DNA from 2 places in the Nocardioides sp. dk884 genome. Region 2 is predicted to be linked to the other one. Evidence: riboswitches for the same ligand, from Rfam matches in the RefSeq annotation. Region 2 holds a riboswitch; the other holds the start of a gene.

Region 1 (9,885 bases), 600 kb from region 2:
CTTCGGACCCGGCGGGAGACGGTGCCCCTTCGGCACAGTGACCTCATTTCCGCCTCGCGAGGGACGGTACTGCCCCGAGGTCGGCGCAGGAGTTCCGGGAGTGAAGGACTTCTTCGCCACGGTCATCACCTCATTTCCGGACTGGAGCGCACGGGCAGTTAGGCCCCGGCGCATCGCCCACCAGGTGCTGAACCTGTAGAGTCGACTCGCTTTCCACAGCAGAGAAGACCCCGGCCCGGACTCAACCCCGTCGCCGGGGTCTTTCATGTCCTGACCAGAATGGTACCTCACGGAGTATCGGTTGCAACCGATACAAGACGATCTTCCCAGGTCGGAAGGCCTGCCAATCTCCCGAGGTCAGCCGCTGACCTGGGGAAACACCCCTCCAACTTCGCTCGCTCATATGTTCGGACCTGGGTTCCTATTGGGCCTAGGAGGGCGACAGCCCACCCCCGTGCGCGGGGGGGGTGGGCTGTGGGGCGCTGGCGGGTCTGCGCGGTCATCCTGGGCCGCTCGTCGCCAATAACTAGGCATCTGTGTCCGCAGGCCCTCCTTAATGAGGTCGCCCGGCTTGGCCTCGCCGGCGCACTGGAGACCGCTCTGGCGGCACCACGTGGCTACCCTGTCCGCGCGGCGAAGCGGGGCGCGGAAGCCGCGACAATCAAGCGAACGACACTCCGACACGCGGAAGAACTTCTTGCGCACGTCTCTTGCGCAAAGACGCGTATCGCACGTACAGTTCCACTCGTCGCCTCGGAAAGCGGGGCAAGGCGACCGCCAGCAGGAACCCCGCTCGAATCGAGGCACCAAGTTGAACAGCAACATGAAGCTCACCTTCGAGAACGTCAACTTCGTCGACGACGGTGGCCTCCTCGCCGCCGAGCTCGTCATGACCGGCGCTGACATCGTCGGTCTCGCCGACACCGGTCGACTGGTCATCGGCAACGCTCGCCCGGACCACGACATCGTGACCCTCAAGAGCGGCAAGACGCGCTACCGCAAGACGGCCGTCCGGCTCAAGAACTGGACCTCCGACCTCCTCGCCAACGAGGCCGTGATCGGCAACCTGACCTTCAACCTGAACCCCGACACTACGGTCGTCGACATCGACGAGGACAACCACCGGCTGGTGGTCAAGGACGGCAACTTCGACCAGAACGTCGACTCGGCCACCCGGACGCGCGCCATTATCGCGGCCGCCAAGAACCCCCTGCAGACCTTCGACCTGGACACCCGCTTCGCCGTGCGGGTGTGGTTCGCCACCAAGGAGGAGGAGGACAAGCTCTTCCACATCTACAACCAGGTCGGCGAGAAGGTGAACGACACGGTCGCCAAGTACCAGTACCAGTCGACCGCCCACCAGCGCATCGCGAAGCAGCTCATGATGACGTCGCCGCACCTGGGGATGGACAACACCGAGGTCCAGAGCAACACGGTCTCCGCGAACAGCAACAAGCTCATGGCCTTCAACACCCTGTCCCAGGCTGTTGAGGGCTTCTGGAGCAACGACCCCATCGACGAGACCGAGGAGAAGGCGGACGCGCAGTACCTCGTCGACTTCTGGGACGAGCTGGTGGCCGCGCGTCCCGAGTTCGGCAAGCTGCCCAAGGAGAAGCGCGGCGCCCTTCGCGGTACCTCCGTCGCCGGTACCGCCGTCTCCATCCACGGCGTCATCGCGCTCGCCGACGCGATGCGCAAGGCCAACAAGCCCCTCTCGGAGCTGTCCAAGCTGAAGTCCACGGTCGCGGTGCCGGGCCCCGGTCACACGACGGTGGACGTCGACTTCTTCGACTACGACAACCCGACCTGGATCGACCGCGGCATCCTCGTGCTCTCCAAGAACAAGGCGGGCGAGACCCGGAAGACCCTTCGCATGAGCTTCCAGACGCGGAAGGCGGCGGGTGACGCGCTGATCGAGCTCCTGGCCATGTGACTCAGGCCAAGTCGAGAAGGGGTCGTGCGGCAAGGCCGCACGGCCCCTTCTGCTTGCGCGAATGGGGCTCGGCGGACACGAAACCTGCAAATGTAAGTTTCACTGCCGAGAAACCCCGACTGATCCCCTCCAGCACCACGTGCAGGCGGTGGCCCTCGGGCAGCATCGCGTCCACGAACGGCTGGCTCAGGTCGAGCCGGCGACCGCTGGACTTCAACATCCGCTCGACGAGCTCGGTCACCTGCGCCGCGCTCAGCATCAGGTTGGTCAGCTCGTGGCGCCCCCGGCGCGCCACGAACACCCGGGACGGATCGTTGATCCAAATTTCTTCGACCTCGGGATCGTCGAGGAACTCCTGCAACGGCCCGAACCCCGCCACCCGCGCGACCAGCTCGCCGACCACGACGTCGACGTCGGGCACCGGCTCCACCTGCCCGGTGAGGCTCCGCTCGTCGTGGGCGCGCACCACGCCCTCGGCGATCCGGCGTACGACCCCGGCGTCGCGCTGGGGGTCGACCCCCTCGCGGCGTACCAGATCACGCACCCGCTCATCGAGCAGGTCGACCAGCACACTGCGCGTCTGGGCATGCCGCCCTGCCGTGGTGATCGCCATGTCGTGGCCCCGTCCCGAGTGGACTCGTGGGCCAGAACGTAGGCGAGCCAGCCGACCACGGCCAGCCCCTCTACCCAGATCTGTGGACAAGGGGTTCGCCGAGGCTGATCGACACTGTGGCGCTGGGACCAGCAACCAGCCCGGACGAGAACACGTTGCACTCTTTTGGTGACTCGGGTCACATTCGGCCCCGATCCTGGCTAGCGTGCCCAGGCATGACGTTCAACCTCGCCTCCGTGTTCGAGACCGTCGCCGACGCCGTGCCCGAGCGGGTCGCCCTCACCTATGAGGGTCGCGACCTGACCTACGCCGAGTTCGACCGCGAGGCCACCCAGGTCGGCCACCTCTTCGCGGCGCACGGCGTCGCGCCGGGTGAGCACGTCGCGATCTTCCTCAAGAACAGCGTCGAGCACGTCACCTCGATGGTCGGCCTGCTCAAGATCCGCGCGGTGCCGATCAACGTGAACTACCGCTACACCGCCGCAGAGCTGGAGTACCTCTTCACCAACTCCGACAGCGTCGCCGTCGTCGTCGAGGAGCCCGCCCACCAGCAGGTGCTCGCCTCGATCCTCGACCGCCTCCCCCAGCTCCGCACCGTGTACGTCGCCGGGCAGCCCGACGCGGCACTCGTGTCCGCGGCCGGCGAGCGCGGCGTCGCGCTCGTCGACCTCGCCGGCTGGCGCGACCAGCCGGCCGAGCGGGGCTTCGCCGAGCGCACCGGGGACGAGCACTACATCCTCTACACCGGCGGCACCACGGGCTACCCGAAGGGCGTCGTCTGGACCCACGACGACCTCTTCCACAAGCCGCTCTCGGGCGGCAACCCCTACGGCGACGCCCACCCCGACCTCGCCGCCGTCGCGGCGGCCGCGCAGGCGATGCCGCCGATCTCGTTCCTCATCGCGGCTCCGCTGATGCACGGCGCGGCGTCGTACGCGATGTTCTTCTACTTCATCTTCGGCGGCCGACTGGTCATGCTCCGTGACTTCGACCCGGCGAGGATCGTCGACGGCATCGCGCACGACGGCCTGCAGAGCCTGCTCATCGTCGGCGACGCGATGGGCATGCCGCTGGCCGATGAGATGGAGCGGCGCCAGGACGAGGTCGACTACTCCGCGCTGTTCATGATCACCTCCGGCGGGGCGATCTGGTCCCAGGCGTGCCGCGACCGGTTCAAGGCGCTCGCTCCCGGCGCGATGCAGCGCGACAACTTCGGCGCCTCGGAGTCGGGCAACGACGGCGAGATCACGCTGGACGAGCAAGGCAACCTGCGGGTGCCGGCCACCGACCAGATGCTCGTCGTCGACGACACGCTCGCCGAGGTGCCCGCCGGGCCCGAGAACGTCGGCCTCATCGCCCGCCTCGGCCCGGTCCCACAGGGCTACTACAAGGACGAGGAGAAGACCGCCCGCACGTTCCGCACACTGCCCGACGGGCGGCGCTGCTCGGTGCTGGGCGACATGGGCTACCGCGACCACGACGGCTCGATCGTCTTCCTCGGCCGCGGCTCGCAGTGCATCAACACCGGCGGGGAGAAGGTCTACGTCGAGGAGGTCGAGAACGTCCTCCACGGCCACCCCGACATCGCCGACGTCCTCGTCGTCGCCGTCCCCGACGACCGGCTCGGCGAGCGGGTCGCCGCCGTCGTCTCCCCGCGGGAGGGCCGCGAGCCGCAGCTCGAGGACGTCCAGCGCCACGCGCGCGAGTCGCTGGCCGGCTACAAGGTCCCCCGCGACCTGGTCGTCGTCCCCGAGGTCAAGCGCACCCCCGCCGGCAAGGCCGACTACCGCTGGGCCAAGGCGGTCGCGAGCGAGCACGCCCCCACCCCCGCCTGACGCGGGTTACGGCCGACCCCTCTACCCAGATCTGCGGACAACGGGCCCTGTCGGCCTCAGAGACCGACCATGCGCACGATGCCGCGGACCACCAGGAAGAGGCCTACCGCGGCCAGGAGCAGCACCGTGACCAACCGACCGCGGGTGTCGATGAAGTCGCCCAGCGCCTGCAGACCGCGGCGCGTGGGGTCGGGCGCCACCAGGGTCATCGCGAGCGGCAGCCAGGCCGGCACCGCTGCCACGACGACGACGATGGCGAGCACGATCAGGCGGGCGAGGAACTCGAGATCGCTGGCAGCGATCTCCTTGGCGATGGGGACCATGACCGCCAGCGTCGTGAAGTTCGTCGCCATCGAGACCACGCCGAACCCCAGCGCCTGGGTCGGGCTCAGCCCGCGGTCACGCGACTTCTCGGGCTTCGGGGACCGCGGCCGGCGGTACCGCAGCACGACGGCGATGAGCACCAGAAGGGCCCCGAGGACGATGTCGAGCGAGGCGCTGAGGCTGGGCTCCTCCGGGAGGGCGATGGACCTGCCGAAGAACACCAGCAACGACACGATCACCAGCAACGTCGCGCCCACCCCGGCGGCGTAGCTCGCCGCGACGCGGCGGCCGTTGCGCCCGGCCAGCAGCACGGTCTGCTCGGTGAACATGACCGGACTGATAGCGCCGGCGAAGGCCAGCGGGATCACGAGTGCGAGGACACTGACCATTGAGCGGAAGCGTAACCGCGGCGCGTCGTACCGAGGTCGTGGTGCCGCGGGGCCCGCGCATATGCCGCTGCGAGGATAGGCCCGTGGACACCGGGACTCTCGAGATCGTGCCGACCGAGCGGGCGGGGTCGTACGTGCTGCGGCTCGACGGGCACGAGCAGTCCCACGTGGACCTCGAGGACCCGACCCGGCTGGCCTTCGACTACGTACGCCGCATCGGCGACGTGCTCGACGCGTGCGCGCCGGCGGGTGAGCCGGTGCGGGTGGTGCACGTGGGTGGGGCGGCGATGACGCTGCCGCGCTACGTGGCGGCGACCCGGCCCCGGTCGGCGCAGATCGTGCTCGAGCCGGCCGTGCACGTGACCGAGCGAGTGCGCGCGGAGCTGCCGCTGCCGGCGCGCAGCGGGATCAAGGTGCGCCCGGTGGACGGCCGCACGGGCCTGGCGGCGCTGCGCCCGGACAGCGCCGACGTCATCGTCGTCGACGCGTACGCGGAGGGGCGGGTGCCGGCTGACCTGGTCACCCGCGAGGCCGCGGCGGTGGCGGCGGGGGTGCTCGGCGAGCAGGGGCTGCTGCTGCTCAACCTCGCCGACCGGGCGCCGTTCGCGTGGACCCGGCGGGTGGTGGCCGCGGTGCGCGAGAGCCTGCCGCGGCTGATGCTGAGCGCCGAGCCGGCGACGCTGCGCGGCCGCCGTGGCGGCAACCTGCTGCTCGTCGCCTCGCGCGGGCGGGTGCCGCTGGAGGAGCTGATCCGACGCGCGGCGAGCTCGCCGGCGCCGTACCGCGTGCTGGACGCGGGCCAGGTGAGCGACTCCTTCGGGGGCGGCCGGCCGTTCACCGACGCCGACGCGGAGCCCTCACCCGTGCCCTGAGGTGCGTCAGCGGCGCGCGGTGCCAGCGAACCAGGAGTCGGTCCAGATCTTCGCTGCCTGCACGCGCTTGCCGGTCGACGGCGCGTGGATGATGCGGCGCTTGCCGTCCTTGACGCCGGTGAAGATCCCGACGTGGTAGACGCTGCCGCCGTTGTGGAAGAAGACCAGGTCGCCGCGGCGCATCTTCGAGCGCGCGATCCGCTTGGCCCAGCCGGCCTGGGCCGAGGAGGTCCGCGGGATGCCCTTGATGCCCGCCTTGCGGAAGGCATAGCTGGTCAGCCCGGAGCAGTCGAAGGCGTTGGGCCCGGTGGCGCCGTAGCGGTAGCGGTCGCCGATCTGGTTGCGCGCGATCGAGATCGCCTTGCCGATGCGGCGCTCCTGCTTCTTGCGCGCGGCGGGCTTGGCAGTGGGCTGGGCGGCGGGCGCCACGGCCTGCAGGGTCGCGCCGGGGGCGGCGTCGGCCGGCGGCGTCGGCGAGACCCCGATCAGGGTGACGGCGAGGGCGCCGGCGCCGACGACGCGGGCGCCGAGGCGTACGGCGTGGCGCAGCGGCCCGGTCACGCGGCGGGGTTCCACGGTGGTGGGGGTGGTCGAGTGCATGGGCTGTCCTTCCCACGCCTGTGAGGTGAGCTGTCGGGCTCGGGCTGTGGAAGGTGCCCGGCCACCCGTGGGTGGCTTCGCCCCGAGCGGTCCGTGGACCGCGTGGAGAGGTGGGTCCCCCACTCCTGCCCCGGCGGCGCGCGCGCCGTCCGACGTCCGGCGCAGGGGCGGGCAGGACTCGGCGTACCCATGCGTCGGCGACCTGGGCTCAGGTCAAGGCGCCGACGGTAGCCCGGCGTCGGTCGAGGTCCAAGTCCCGCGCCACCACAAGGGCCGACTCGGCGCGCCATTGGCGCCGACTCGCGCAACCATTGGCGCCGACTCGGCGAGGGGGTCAGTGCGGGACGGGGCAGCCGGGGGTGGGGGCGGGGGTGGTGCCTGGGAAGGTGCCGAGGTCGTCGACGCGGAAGCCGTCGGGGTAGCTGCGGACCCAGGGCAGGTCGGCGATGCGCTTGGGGTCGCGGCGCACGGGGAAGGCGCGCAGGAGTACGCCGCGGGCGCGCAGCAGGCCGCGCGAGAGCGCCTCGACCCGGCGCGAGGGGGCCTCGTAGCCGAACGCCTCGCGCAGCGGCTCGTCCATCAGGGCCCGGCTGAAGACCTCGACCGCGCGCGAGGCGAAGGAGGGGTGGAAGGTCACCAGCAGCGCCAGCGTGGCGTCGGCGACGCGGCGCCCGCCCTCGTCGAAGGCGAAGTGCTCGGCCTCGTAGGTGTCCATCAGCCGCGCGAACCCGTCGTAGCTGTCCGGGATGTCGGGGATCGCCATGTGCCGGCCGAGTTCGCGGTAGTAGTTCACCGACGCGCGCAGCTCGACGTCGCTCAGCGGCCGCTTGCCGTAGTCGTCGAGCCAGCGCTTCGGGACCACCACGAACGTGCTGAGCACGTAGCGCATCTCGTGGTCGGGGATGTCGTAGGAGCGGTGCATCTGGTTGATCCGCCGGATCGCGGCGCGCGCCTCGGGGTCCTCGAAGCCCCGACCGAACGGCACCTCGAGCAGCAGCGCGGTGTCGTCGTAGCGCTTCTGGGTGTTGCCGGTGAACTCCCCGGTCCGGTCCAGCAGCCGCCCGATCCCGGGCACCGCGTAGGTGCGGAACAGCGCGAAGCTGAGCGCCTGGTTCATGTCCCAGGGGAACTCCTGCATCGCGACGTTGCGATAGATCTCGACGTACTGCGTCTCGGGGTCCATCGCGTCGTTGACGCGGCGCCAGTGCGCGCGAGGGACGCCGCCGAAGCGCTTGCCGCGGATGCGGATGCGGATGCCGCCAGTCGTGCCAGTCGGGCCAGCCATGGCGGCCAACCTAGAGCAGTTGCTCCGGCAGGGGAACGGCTCAGATCTCCGGGCGCGGACCCTCGAGGCGGAACCCGACACCGCGGACCGCGACCACCTTGTCCTCGACGCCGACGCTCTCGAGCTTCTGGCGCAGCCGCCCGATGGTGACGTCGAGGGTCTTGGTGGAGCCGTACCAGTTCTCGTCCCACACGTCGGCCATCAGCCGGCCGCGGGAGACCACCTTGTCGCGGTTGGCGGCCAGGATCGACAAGACGTCGAACTCCTTGCCGGTCAGCGGCACCTCCTCGGTGCCGGCGTAGACGCGCCGAGCCGGTACGTCGACGCGCAGCGCGTCCTGCCCGGAATCCTCCGCGCCGAACCCGGTGCCGGCGGTGCGGCGCAGCATCGCGCGGATGCGGGCGTGCAGCTCGGCGAGGGCGAACGGCTTGGCGAGGTAGTCGTCGGCGCCGTAGTCGAGGCCGACCACCCGGTCCATCTCGCTGGCCCGCGCGGTGAGGATCAGGATCGCGCCGAGGAACCCCGCCTCGCGGGACTTGCGGCACACCTCGAGCCCGTCGAGGTCGGGCAGGCCGAGGTCGAGCAGCACCACGTCGGAAGGGTCGGTGGCGAGGATCTCCAGCGCGCCGAGGCCGGTGTCGACCCACTCCACGACGTACCCCTCACGCTCGAGGGTGCGCACGAGCGGATAGGCAATGTCCTCCTCGTCTTCGACGACGAGAACGCGTGGGGCCATGGCAGGAGCATAGAGCCCACCCCTCGACGGCACCGCGGTTGTTGCAGACTCAGGCCGGGGTGGTCGCCCAGGTGTAGGCGATCTCGACGTCCTCGACCAGTGTCAGCCGGGCGAGCTCGGCCACGTCGTTGGTGATGGTCAGGTCGCGGCTGGCCTTCTGCGCCGGCGCCAGCTCGCTCACCACGAGCGTCGCCCGGGTGTCGACGGAGGACTCCAGGCGTACGCCGTCCTCACCGCCCCCCGTCACGCCCGGGCCACCGAGGCCGAGCACGACCAGCGCCGCCCCGCCCAGGGCCGCGGCACCGGCCAGCACTCGGCGCGAGGAGGTGCGTCGCGGGGACGTCGGCAGCATCGGGGTGGTCCTCTCCCGGTCGGGCGGCAGGGTGCGTGACCACGCTAGGAGCGCACCGCCCTCCGGCTCCCCACGACGCCACCACGTGTCGCCTACGCGTCGGTAACAACGCCGGCCGAGAAGCGGCCGGCCGGTCGCTCGGGGTCAGGCGAACAGGTCGCCGTGCTGCGCGACCCGTTCGAGCACCTCGCCGAACAGGAACTGGCCCAGCCCCTCGGGGTCCTCGGCCCCGGCCTCGACCTCGTCCCAGGTGACAGGCGTGGCGACGGTCGGGCGCTCCTTCCCGCGCAGCGAGTACGGCGAGATGGTGGTCTTGGAGGCGGCGTTCTGCGACCAGTCGAGGAACACCTTGCCGCCGCGGCGCGACTTGGTCATGGTCGCGGTCACTCGGTCGGGGTGGGCGCGCTGGAGCTCCTCGGCGATCTCCTTGGCCAGCGCGGTGGCGTCCTCCGAGGGCAGCCGGCGCGGCAGGTCGGCGTACAGGTGCAGCCCCTTGCTGCCGCTGGTGACCGGCCGCCCGCTCAGCCCGCGCTCCTCGAGGTGCTCGCGCACCAGCAGCGCGACCTGGCAGCACTCGTGCAGCCCGGCCGGCTCGCCGGGGTCGAGGTCGATGACGAGTCGGTCGGCGTTGCGCGGGCGCCCGTTGCGCCCGACCGTCCACTGGTGCACGTGCAGCTCCAGCGCGGCGAGGTTGACCAGCCAGGTGAGCGTGGCCAGGTCATCGGCGACCGGGAAGACCAGGGTGTCGCCGTGGCGCGAGGTGCCGCGCGAGCCGGTGGTCGGCACCTTCACGGTGCGCACCCACGACGGCGTGCCGGGCGGGGTGTTCTTCTCGAAGAAGCTGCCGTCCTGCACGCCGTGCGGCCACCGGATGCGGGTGACCGCGCGCTCGGCGAGGTGCGGCAGCAGCACCGGCGCGATCTGGGCGTAGTAGTGCAGCACCTCC
Region 2 (9,885 bases):
GTGCCAGTAGTAGGACACGACGATCGCGCTCACCGCTTGTTCGTGGGTGAAGCGCCGCGCCATGTAGGTGCGTCCGAGGACGAAGAGGAAGGCGAGGAGACCGCCCACCACGTGGATGCCGTGGAAGCCGGTGGTCAGGTAGAAGACCGAGCCGTAGGCGGAGGACTGGATGGTGACGTCCTCCTGCACGAGGATCGCGTACTCCACGGCCTGACCGGCGACGAAGACCGCGCCCATCAGGTAGGTCAGGATGAACCACTCGCGCAGTCCCCAGCCCTTGACGTTGAGGAGCGATCCGGTGCGTCCCGCCTGGCCGCGCTCGGCGGCGAACACGCCGAGCTGGCAGGTCAGGGACGACAACACGAGGATCGTCGTGTTCACCGAGGCGAACGGAACGTTCAGCAGCTCGGTGTTCTGCGACCACAGGTCCGGTGAGACCGAACGGATCGTGAAGTACGCCGCGAACAGGGCCGCGAAGAACATCAACTCGCTCGAGAGCCAGATGATGGTCCCGACGCTGACCATGCTCGGACGGTCGTGATGCCCGTGAAGCCGGGATGCCGGAATGGAAGCTGCTGCTGTCGCCACCCGGCCATTATGTCCCGCCGGTATGTGCAGGCCACCACGACCCCCTGGATCGGACGCGTCGAGCTCCTCACGCGCGTCTCAGGAGGCTCTCAGGAGACTCTTGTGCAACTGTGCAAATACTCTTACCCGCCGCGCAGGATCCGCTCAAGGAAGATCGGCCACATCTGCGGCCCGGGCACCGCCGGTGGCGCCGACCTGCCCGGCCCCGCCGGGTCTGCGGGCGGGGAGGCGCTGCGCGTCGTACGATCGCCGGCGTGACCGACTCGAGGACAACCGCCCCGTTGAAGGTGCTCGTCTACAGCGATGACGTGAACACGCGTCAGCAGGTGATCCTGGCCCTGGGCCGGCGTCCCCACCCGGACCTGCCGGAGGTGGAGTACGTCGAGGTGGCCACCGAGCCGGTCGTCATCTCCAACCTCGACGCCGGCGGGATCGCCCTGGTCATCCTGGACGGCGAGGCCGTGCCGGCCGGCGGGATGGGCATCGCCAAGCAGCTCAAGGACGAGCTCACCCACTGCCCGCCCGTGGTCGTGCTCACCGGACGCCCCCAGGACGCGTGGCTGGCCACCTGGTCGCGCGCGGAGGCGGCGGTGCCGCACCCGATCGACCCGATCCAGCTCGCCGAGACCGTCGTCGGGCTGCTCGGCCCGCGCGTCGTCGCCTGAGGTGTCGAGCTGGGCCGAGGTGCTCTCGGCGCTCGTCGCGGGCGCCGACCTGAGCACCGACCAGACCGCCTGGGCCATGGGGGAGATCCTCAGTGGTGCGGCGACCCACGCCCAGGTCGCGGGCTTCGCCGTCGCGCTCCGGGCCAAGGGCGAGACCATCGAGGAGGTCTCCGGCCTGGTCGATGCGATGTACGACGCCTCCACGCCGCTGTCGGTGCCCGGTCGGGTGCTCGACATCGTCGGCACGGGCGGGGACCGCTCGATGTCGGTGAACATCTCCACGATGTCCGCCATCGTCGCGGCCGGCGCGGGCGCACGCGTGGTCAAGCACGGCTCGCGGTCGGCGTCGTCGAAGTCGGGCTCCGCCGACGTGCTCGAGGCCCTCGGCATCCGCCTGGACCTGCCCACCGACCGGGTGCCCGCGGTGCTGGAGCAGGCCGGCATCACGTTCTGCTTCGCCGCGGCCTTCCACCCCGCGATGCGGCACGCCGCGGCGCCGCGGCGCGAGCTCGGCATCGGCACGACCTTCAACATCCTCGGCCCCTTGACGAACCCGGCGCGTCCCGGCGCCCAGGCGATCGGCTGCGCGGACCCGGCGATGGCGCCGGTGATGGCCGGGGTCTTCGCGGCCCGCGGCGTGGACGCCTGGGTGATGCGCGGTGACGACGGGCTCGACGAGCTCACGATCACCACGACCTCGACGCTGTGGCGGGTGCGCGAGGGCGAGGTCAGCACCGTCGCCATCGATCCGCGCGACTTCGGCATCGCGCTCGCGCCCATCGAGAGCCTGCGCGGCGGCGACACGGCGTACAACGCCGAGGTGGTACGCCGCCTGCTCGCCGGGGAGACCGGTGCGGTGCGCGACGCCGTGCTGCTCAACACCGGTGCCGCGCTCGCCGTCTATGACGACCCCGGCGCCGACGTGTCCGAGGCGCTGGCGACCGGCATCGAGCGGGCCCGCGAGGCGCTCGACTCCGGCGCCGCGCGCGACGTGCTCGAGCGCTGGGTCGCGGCCTCGGCCGGTTGAGTCGGTCCCAGCCGGCCGGGCCCGCGAGCGATCAGTCCAGGCCGAGGGAGAACGCGGCCTCGAGGTCGTGGCGCGAGTAGGTGCGGAACGCGATGTGGGTCTCGGTCGAGAGGATGCCCGGGACCTTGTTGACGCGGTCGGCGACGACGGCGGCGACGTCCTCGTGGTGGCGCACGCGCACCAGGGCGACCAGGTCGATCTGGCCGGTCACGGAGTAGACCTCGCTGATGCCGTCGAGGGCGGCGATCGCCTCGGCGACCTCGGGGATCCGGGCGACGTCGGCCTTGACGAAGACGATGGCGGTGATCATGGCCAGACGCTATCGCGCCGGGCGGTGCACGGGTGTCACGTCGGTGCGCTCGCCGAAGGGGACCAGGGTGCGGCGCGACTCGGTGACCGCGTCGTGGAGGGCGAGGTGGCGGGCGGCGCCGGCGACCGGACAGGTCCACTCGCCCTCGACGTCGACGAGGCGGACCCCGGGCGACTCCAGCCAGCGCAGCACCTTCTCGGTCTCCTCGGCGGTCGCGGCCGGGACCGGGCCCGGCGCGGTGCGCACGGTCTCGGCGCTGGCGCGCAGCTGCTCGACGTAGGCGTGGGCGTCGGCGCCGGCCGGGATCACGCCGGCCGCGGCGAGCCGGCCGTAGCGGACCACGTGGACGCTCCAGCGGCCGTCGTCGTCGCGGCGTGCGGCGACCACCTCGGGGCAGCGGGTCAGGGCCGAGAGCCGCTGGGTGCGTGACGCGGCCCGCACGAACGCCGCGAGCCGGTCGCGGTGCACGCCGGCCTCCTCGAAGCGCTCCTCGGCGGCCAGCGCGGCCATCTTGGCGTTGATCGCCTCGACGACCTCGTCGGGGCGGCGTACGAGCGCATCGCGCAGCTGGCCGACGACGATGCCGTAGGCGGCCTCGTCCACGCTGCCGTCGCACGGCGAGAGGCACCGGCGCATCTCGGCCAGCACGCACGGCACCCGGGAGGCGACCCGGCCGAAGCGGTCGGCGCACTGGCGCACGGGGAAGGTGTCGTGCAGCGCGGCGAGGCACTTCTCGGCGACCTTGCGCGAGCCGAAGGGCCCGACGTAGTCGGCGTCGTCGTCGAGCACCTTGCGCACCAGGGAGAGGCGCGGCCAGGGCTCCCGGGTGAGCTTGAGGAAGTGGACCTTCTCGGGGAACCGGGAGCGGCGGTTGTAGCGCGGCTTGTGCTCGGCGATCAGCCGCAGCTCACGGACCTCGGCCTCGAGCGGCGTGGCGCACTCGAGGCCGGTCACGCTGGCGGCCAGCCCGATCATCTCGCCCATGCGCGAGCGGGTCTCGGAGGCGGTGAAGTAGGACCGGACCCGGGTGCGCAGGTCGCGGGAGGTGCCGATGTAGAGGACCCGGTCCTCGGCGTCGCGGAAGAGGTAGACCCCGGCGGTGCGGGGGAGACCCTCGGCGAGGTGGCGCTTCTGGCGCTGGGCGGTGCTGACCCGCGAGGAGAAGGTCTGCAGCTCCTCCAGGGTGTGCACCCCGAGGGCGCCGAGGCGCTCCATCAGCCCGTGCAGCACGTCGACGGTGGCGCGCGCATCGGCCAGCGCCCGGTGGTTGGGCGTCGTGCCTGCCCCGAAGAGTGCGGCCAGGGTGGAGAGCTTGCAGTTGGGCGCGTCGTCGCGGGTGATCACCCGGCGTGCGAGCCGCACGGTGTCGACGACCTCGAAGGCCGGCCAGGCGCGCTCCTGGCGGGCGGCGAAGTGCTGGAGGAACCCGATGTCGAACGGCGCGTTGTGGGCGACGAGCACCGTGCCCGCCGCGAAGTCCAAGAAGGCGGGCAGCGCGGTGTCGATGCCCGGGGCGTCGGCGACCATCGAGTTGGTGATGCCGGTGAGGACCGCGATGAAGGCGGGGATGTCGGTGTGCGGGTTGACCAGGGTCTGGAACTCGCCGAGCACCTCGCCGCCGCGGACCTTGACCGCGCCGATCTCGGTGATCATCGAGCCGCCCGCCGCCGAGCCGCCGGTGGTCTCGAGGTCGACCACGCAGAAGGTGATGTCGCGCAGCGGGCGGCCGAGCTCGTCGAAGGAGCGCTGGGACTCCCAGCGCGAGGGCGCGGGCGCGAGCGCGGCGCCCTCGGTCGGGTGCGGCGCTGGGCCCCCCTGCGATGCCGACTTCCGAACCACGTCACGTACTGCACTGCCGGCACTGCTCATGGGCTCGACCGTAGGGCGCGGCACCGACAACCCCGTGACGACGCGCGGCATAGGCTGGTCACGATGGACGAGGTCGTGAGCACCACCGCCGAGCCGGGGCTGGACGCGCTGCCGCCCGCGGCGCGCACGCGCGTGGTGACCCGCGCGGCCGAGGTGCTGCCCGAGGTCCCGCAGCTGCCGCCCAGCCTGCGCCGGGTCGCGGCCTTCGCCCCCGCCCGCCGCGCCAAGCTCGGCGCGGGCGCGATCGGCGCCGCGCTCGCCGACGACGACCTGCGCGAGCGGGTCGCGGTCCAGCTGAAGGCGCGCGCGCCGGCCGCCGCGGATCCCGCCGACGAGGTGGCGCTGGCCTGGCTGCTGCGCCCCGAGGGCTGGGTGGCGGTCGTCGCCGGCGGCGTACGCCGCCTGGCCGCGCAGTCCGGCACCGAGCAGCGCGACGCCGAGGTGGCGCGGCTGCGGGCGCGGCTGGAGCAGGCCGAGCAGGCCCAGCGCGAGCTGCGCGCCAGCCACCGCGTGCAGGTCGACGACTACAAGGCCGAGATCAGCTCGCTGCGCCGCCGCCTCGGGGAGAGCCGGGCGGCCGAGCGGGCGGCGCGCACGGGCGAGGAGCAGGAGCTGCGCGACGCGGTGGCCGCCCGCGATGAGGCGCAGGCCCGGACGGCTGCCCACCTCAAGGAGGTGCGGCGCCTGCGTGCGCAGGTGGCGGCGCTCGAGGAGGAGCTGGCCGCGGGCCGTCGTACGACGCGCGCGGCGAAGGACGAGGCGACGGTGCGGGCCCGGGTGCTGTTGGAGACGCTGCTCGACGCGGCCGGAGGCCTGCAGCGCGAGCTCGCGCTGCCCCCGGTGTCGGGCAACCCCGGCGACCGGGTGGAGGCCGAGGTGGCGCAGACGGGGGAGTCGGCGCGGGCCGGCGGTCCGGTCCGGCCCTCGGTGACGCCGGTGCTGCTCGAGCAGTACCTCGCCATGCCGCGGGCGCGCCTGGTCGTCGACGGCTACAACGTGAGCAAGACCGCCTGGCCGCAGTCGTCGCTGGAGGCCCAGCGGATCCGGCTGCTCAAGGCGCTGGCGCCCGTCGTGGCGCGCACCGGCGCCGAGACCACTGTCGTCTTCGACGCGGCCGCCTCGAGCCACCGCCCGGTGGTCGGTGCGCCGCGCGGGGTGAAGGTCCTGTTCAGCCCGGAGGGCGTGATCGCCGACGACGTGATCCGCGACCTCGTCACGGCCGAGCCGGTGGGCCGGGTGGTGCTGGTGGTCACCAGCGACGGGGCGCTCGGTGCCGACGTGGCTCGTGCCGGGGCCCGCGTGGTGCCCTCCGACGTGCTGCGCGCGCTGCTCGACCGCACCGCCTGAACCGGCCGGTCCCGGCTCGGTGTGGCTGGACGGGGGGCGACGCGACACGCCGCCCCGGGCGTCAGCGCGGTCGACTGTCGGTGGTCGCTGTCAGCGTGCGGACCATGACGACGAGGATCGACTGCGACACCTGCGTGGTGCGCGCCCTGGCCTGCCACGACTGCGTGGTGACGGTGCTCCTGGGGCCGCCGCCCGAGCTCACCTTCGACGACGACGAGCGCCGTGCGCTCGACGTCCTGGCCGAGGGCGGCCTGGTGCCGCCGCTGCGACTGGTGAGCGCGGTCGACACGCCCTACACCGAGTCGGCGTGAGCCTCGTCCCACGGTGGCGGGGCATCGATGTGACCGGTCGGTAAATTCCGGTCCACACCGGGGGAGGCGGATTGGCCGAGCCGGATCGCTGGGGTTAACGTGTCATCTCGAGGTGCCCGTGGGAGTGGATCACTCGATCCGCGCGGGCACCGCGCTGAGTCCCGGACCGTTCTCGAGCGGTCCAGGAGCCGGGGAACCACCATTCCTGGGGTGAATCCCTCGCAAGGCGGCGTGCGCGAGCACGCCGAGGAGCGGGGGTAGGGCAAGTCGTGCCCGAACCCGACAGCTCACCCGGTAGGCGTACGACATGCAAGGGAGACCGCCCGCTCGTGCAGCACGGTCGCAAGCGATTCATCAGTGCCCTCGCCGGCACCGGACTCATCGGGGCCATCGCGTTCAGCCCCTCGACCCCGGCCCACGCCGAGCCCGACATCGACGATGTCAAGGAGCGGGTGGACCGGCTCTACCACGAGGCCGAGCAGGCTTCGGAGCGCTACAACGACGCCAAGCTCGAGCTGACCGACCTCCAGGGCGACCTCACCTCGCTGCGCGCCGACGAGAAGCGGCAGGACCAGCGCCTCTCCGGCGTGCGTGACCAGGTCGCCGACTCGATCGTGACGCAGTACACCGGCCAGGGCCTCTCGGCCGCCGGTGAGGTCTTCGTCTCCGACGACCCCGGCGCCTTCCTCGCCTCGCTCACCACGATGGCGGCGTTCAACGACCTCCAGGGCCAGCTGCTCGGCAGCTACAGCACCGAGGTCAAGGCCCTCGAGCTGCGCCGCGCGGCCACCGAGAGCCGGATCGCCAAGGTCGCCGAGACCAAGGAGGAGATGGCCGAGGAGAAGGCGGCCATCGACGAGAAGTTCGACGAGGCCCAGGCCCTGCTCGACCGTCTCGAGGCGGAGGAGCGCGAGGCGATCGTCTCGCGCAGCACCTCTCGCGAGGATGCCCCCGCCCCCGCGAGCGTCCCGAGCTCGGGACGCGCCGGCGCGGCGATCCAGTACGCCATGGCGCAGGTCGGCGACGCCTACGTCTACGGCGCGGCAGGCCCCAGCGCCTTCGACTGCTCCGGACTGACGATGATGGCGTGGGCCCAGGCCGGCGTCTCGCTGCCGCACTCCTCGAGCGCGCAGTTCTCCTCGGGCCCCCGGATCTCCGAGGGTGACCTCCAGCCCGGCGACCTGGTCTTCTACTACAGCCCGATCAGCCACGTCGGCATGTACATCGGCAACGGCCAGATCGTCCACGCGGCCAACCCGGGCAGCGGTGTCACCACCGCGCCGCTGCGCTCCATGCCCTACGTCGGCGCCGTCCGCCCGGGCTGATCCGCCCTGGCACCCACGCCGTCCGCGAAGGCCGGTCACCCACGTCGGTGGGTGGCCGGCCTTTCGCTGTGCCTGCTGCTGGCGCTCGTGGCGGGCGTGGCCCTCGTGCTCACCTCGGGCCCGTACGTCGCCCCCGAGCACGACGAGCGCGGTGCCTCGGCCGGTGCGGTCGACCCGGCCGGCGCCGTGCAGGCGCTCGCCGCGCTGGAGCGGGCGGTCGGGGAGCGGCAGGACCCCGGGACCGGCCCGGAGGAGGTCGCGCACATCGTGACCAACGCCCGCCGGCTGCGGGTCGCCGACTTCGGCCTGCGCTACGTCGACGCCACCGGACCGGCGGACGACGAGGGCCGCTGGCGCGCCGCCGTCGAGACGACCTGGCGCTTCGCGGGCTTCGACACGGCCGTGGCCCGCGCCGAGCTCGAGGTGACGTTCCGCTCCGCCGAGGACGGCGTGGTCGTCGAGTCGGTGGGTGGTGCCGACCGGGCACCGTTGTGGCTGGCCACGCCGGTGCAGGTGCGGCGCACCCCGGAGACCCTCGTGCTGGTGGCCGAGAGCACCGACGACGCGCCCCGCTACGCCGCGCTGGCCCGCGAGGCGGTGCCCGTCGTACGCCGGGTGCTGCCGGCCTGGCCTGCCCGCCTGGTGGTGGAGGTGCCGGCGTCCTCGCGCGACCTGGACCGGGCCCTGGGTGCCGAGCCGGGGACCTACGCCGGGATCGCCGCGGTCACCGCCACGGTCGACGGCTCCCGCGACGCCGCCGCGCCCACCCACGTGCTGGTCAACCCCGAGGAGTACGACCGGCTGCGCCGCTCGGGCGCGCAGGTGGTGATGCGCCACGAGGCGGTGCACGTCGCCACCGGCGTGGCCACCAGCTCGATGCCGCTGTGGCTGCTCGAGGGCTTCGCCGACTACGTCGCGCTGCGCGACGTCGACCTGCCGGTGTCCACGACCGCCGCCCAGATCGTGCGCCAGGTGCGCGAGCGCGGCGCGCCGCGGGCGCTGCCCGACGCCCGTGCCTTCGACGTCGCCAACGGCCGCCTCGGCGCGGTCTACGAGAGCGCCTGGCTGGCGGCGGTCGTGCTCGCCGAGCGCGCTGGCGAGGCCGGCCTGGTCAGGGTCTACGAGAGCGTGCGCGACGGGGAGGACCTCGACGCCGTGCTCGGCAGGCTCGCCGGGTGGGACGTGGACGCGTTGACCGCCGCCTGGCGCGAGCGGCTGCGAGACTTGGCGGCGTGACCCCAGAGCACCGGCCGGCAGCGCTCGGCGTGAGCATCGTGGCCGGGCTGCTCTTCGTCGTTCTCGCCGCGTGGCTGGTGCCGTGGGACCCGGTCCCCGGCGGCGACCTGACCCCGGCCGACCCCGCGGCGTACTTCGGGCCCGAGCACCTCGCGCGCGCCGAGACCTTCACCACGTGGTCGCGGGTGTGGAGCTGGAGCTCGCTGGCGGTCTCGCTGCTCCTGGCCTGCTGGTTCGGGTTCACCCGGCGTGGGCGCGCGGTCGTCGCGCGCGTGCAGCGCGGGCCGTGGTGGCTCCAGGTGGTCGCGGCGGTGACCTTCCTCGACCTGGTCGGGCGGCTGGTCACGCTGCCCTTCGGCATCCGGCAGCGCCAGCACCTGCGCGAGTACGGACTCTCGGTGCAGTCGTGGGGCGGGTACGCCGCGGACCTGGTCAAGGGCGAGCTGCTCGACATCGTCGTGGTCTCGCTGGCGCTGGTGGCCGTGATGGCCTGCGCGCGGCGGTGGCGGCGTGCCTGGCCGGTGATCGCCGCGGCGGTCGCCGCGACGCTGGTGATGCTCGGCTCGTTCGTCTACCCCCTCGTCGTGGAGCCGCTGTTCAGCTCCTTCACCGAGCTGCCCGCCGGCGCGCTGCGTGACGGCGTGCTGGCGCTCGCCGAGGAGGAGGACGTCGACGTCGAGGAGGTGCTGGTCAGCGACGCCTCTGAGCGCACCACGACGTTCAACGCCTACGTCTCGGGCTTCGGCGGGACCCGGCGGGTGGTCCTCTACGACACCCTCGTCGAGGAGCTGCCGCAGGACCAGGCGCTCACGATCGTCGCCCACGAGCTGGCCCACGCCCGCCACGACGACGTGCTCGTCGGCTCGGTGCTCGGGGCGACCGGGGCGGCGTTCGGCGTCGGCCTGCTCGGGCTGGTGCTCGGGGGACGGCGCCGGGCCACCACGCTCGGGGACCCCGCGAGCGTGCCGGTGGTGCTGGCGCTGGTCGCGCTCGCGACGTTCCTGTCCAGCCCGGTGCAGAACACCATCAGCCGCCAGGTCGAGCTGCGCGCCGACGTCGACTCGCTGCGGGCCACCGAGGACCCGGAGACCTTCATCGACATGCAGGTGCAGCTGATGACCCGTTCGCTGGCCGACCCGACGCCGTGGACGCCCTCGCAGCTGTGGTTCGGCTCCCACCCCACCGGCTGGACGCGGATCGCGCTCGC

Evidence for each region. A riboswitch is a leader RNA that binds a small molecule or an ion and turns the genes downstream of it on or off. The one in region 2 is predicted to bind cyclic di-AMP.
Region 1: another riboswitch for cyclic di-AMP. It lies ahead of GFH29_RS04435 (C40 family peptidase); the one in region 2 lies ahead of GFH29_RS07360 (C40 family peptidase).

Annotation. Positions count from the first base shown of each region.
Region 1 covers NZ_CP045649.1:909,815-919,699, reverse strand. The annotation lists gene GFH29_RS04460 (DNA sulfur modification protein DndB) at 824-1,933, shown strand; gene GFH29_RS04455 (hypothetical protein) at 1,935-2,546, opposite strand; gene GFH29_RS04450 (AMP-binding protein) at 2,762-4,381, shown strand; gene GFH29_RS04445 (GAP family protein) at 4,438-5,094, opposite strand; gene GFH29_RS04440 (spermidine synthase) at 5,154-5,966, shown strand; gene GFH29_RS04435 (C40 family peptidase) at 5,973-6,566, opposite strand; cyclic di-AMP (ydaO/yuaA leader) riboswitch at 6,570-6,715, opposite strand; gene GFH29_RS04430 (oxygenase MpaB family protein) at 6,901-7,851, opposite strand; gene GFH29_RS04425 (response regulator transcription factor) at 7,892-8,587, opposite strand; gene GFH29_RS04420 (hypothetical protein) at 8,637-8,939, opposite strand; gene ligD (non-homologous end-joining DNA ligase) at 9,084-9,885, opposite strand, start outside.
Region 2 covers NZ_CP045649.1:1,507,023-1,516,907, forward strand. The annotation lists gene GFH29_RS07325 (cytochrome c oxidase subunit 3) at 1-567, opposite strand, end outside; gene GFH29_RS07330 (response regulator transcription factor) at 843-1,253, shown strand; gene trpD (anthranilate phosphoribosyltransferase) at 1,255-2,280, shown strand; gene GFH29_RS07340 (Lrp/AsnC family transcriptional regulator) at 2,312-2,590, opposite strand; gene GFH29_RS07345 (DEDD exonuclease domain-containing protein) at 2,600-4,459, opposite strand; gene GFH29_RS07350 (NYN domain-containing protein) at 4,523-5,806, shown strand; gene GFH29_RS07355 (hypothetical protein) at 5,911-6,117, shown strand; cyclic di-AMP (ydaO/yuaA leader) riboswitch at 6,270-6,420, shown strand; gene GFH29_RS07360 (C40 family peptidase) at 6,447-7,442, shown strand; gene GFH29_RS07365 (hypothetical protein) at 7,494-8,678, shown strand; gene GFH29_RS07370 (M48 family metalloprotease) at 8,675-9,885, shown strand, end outside.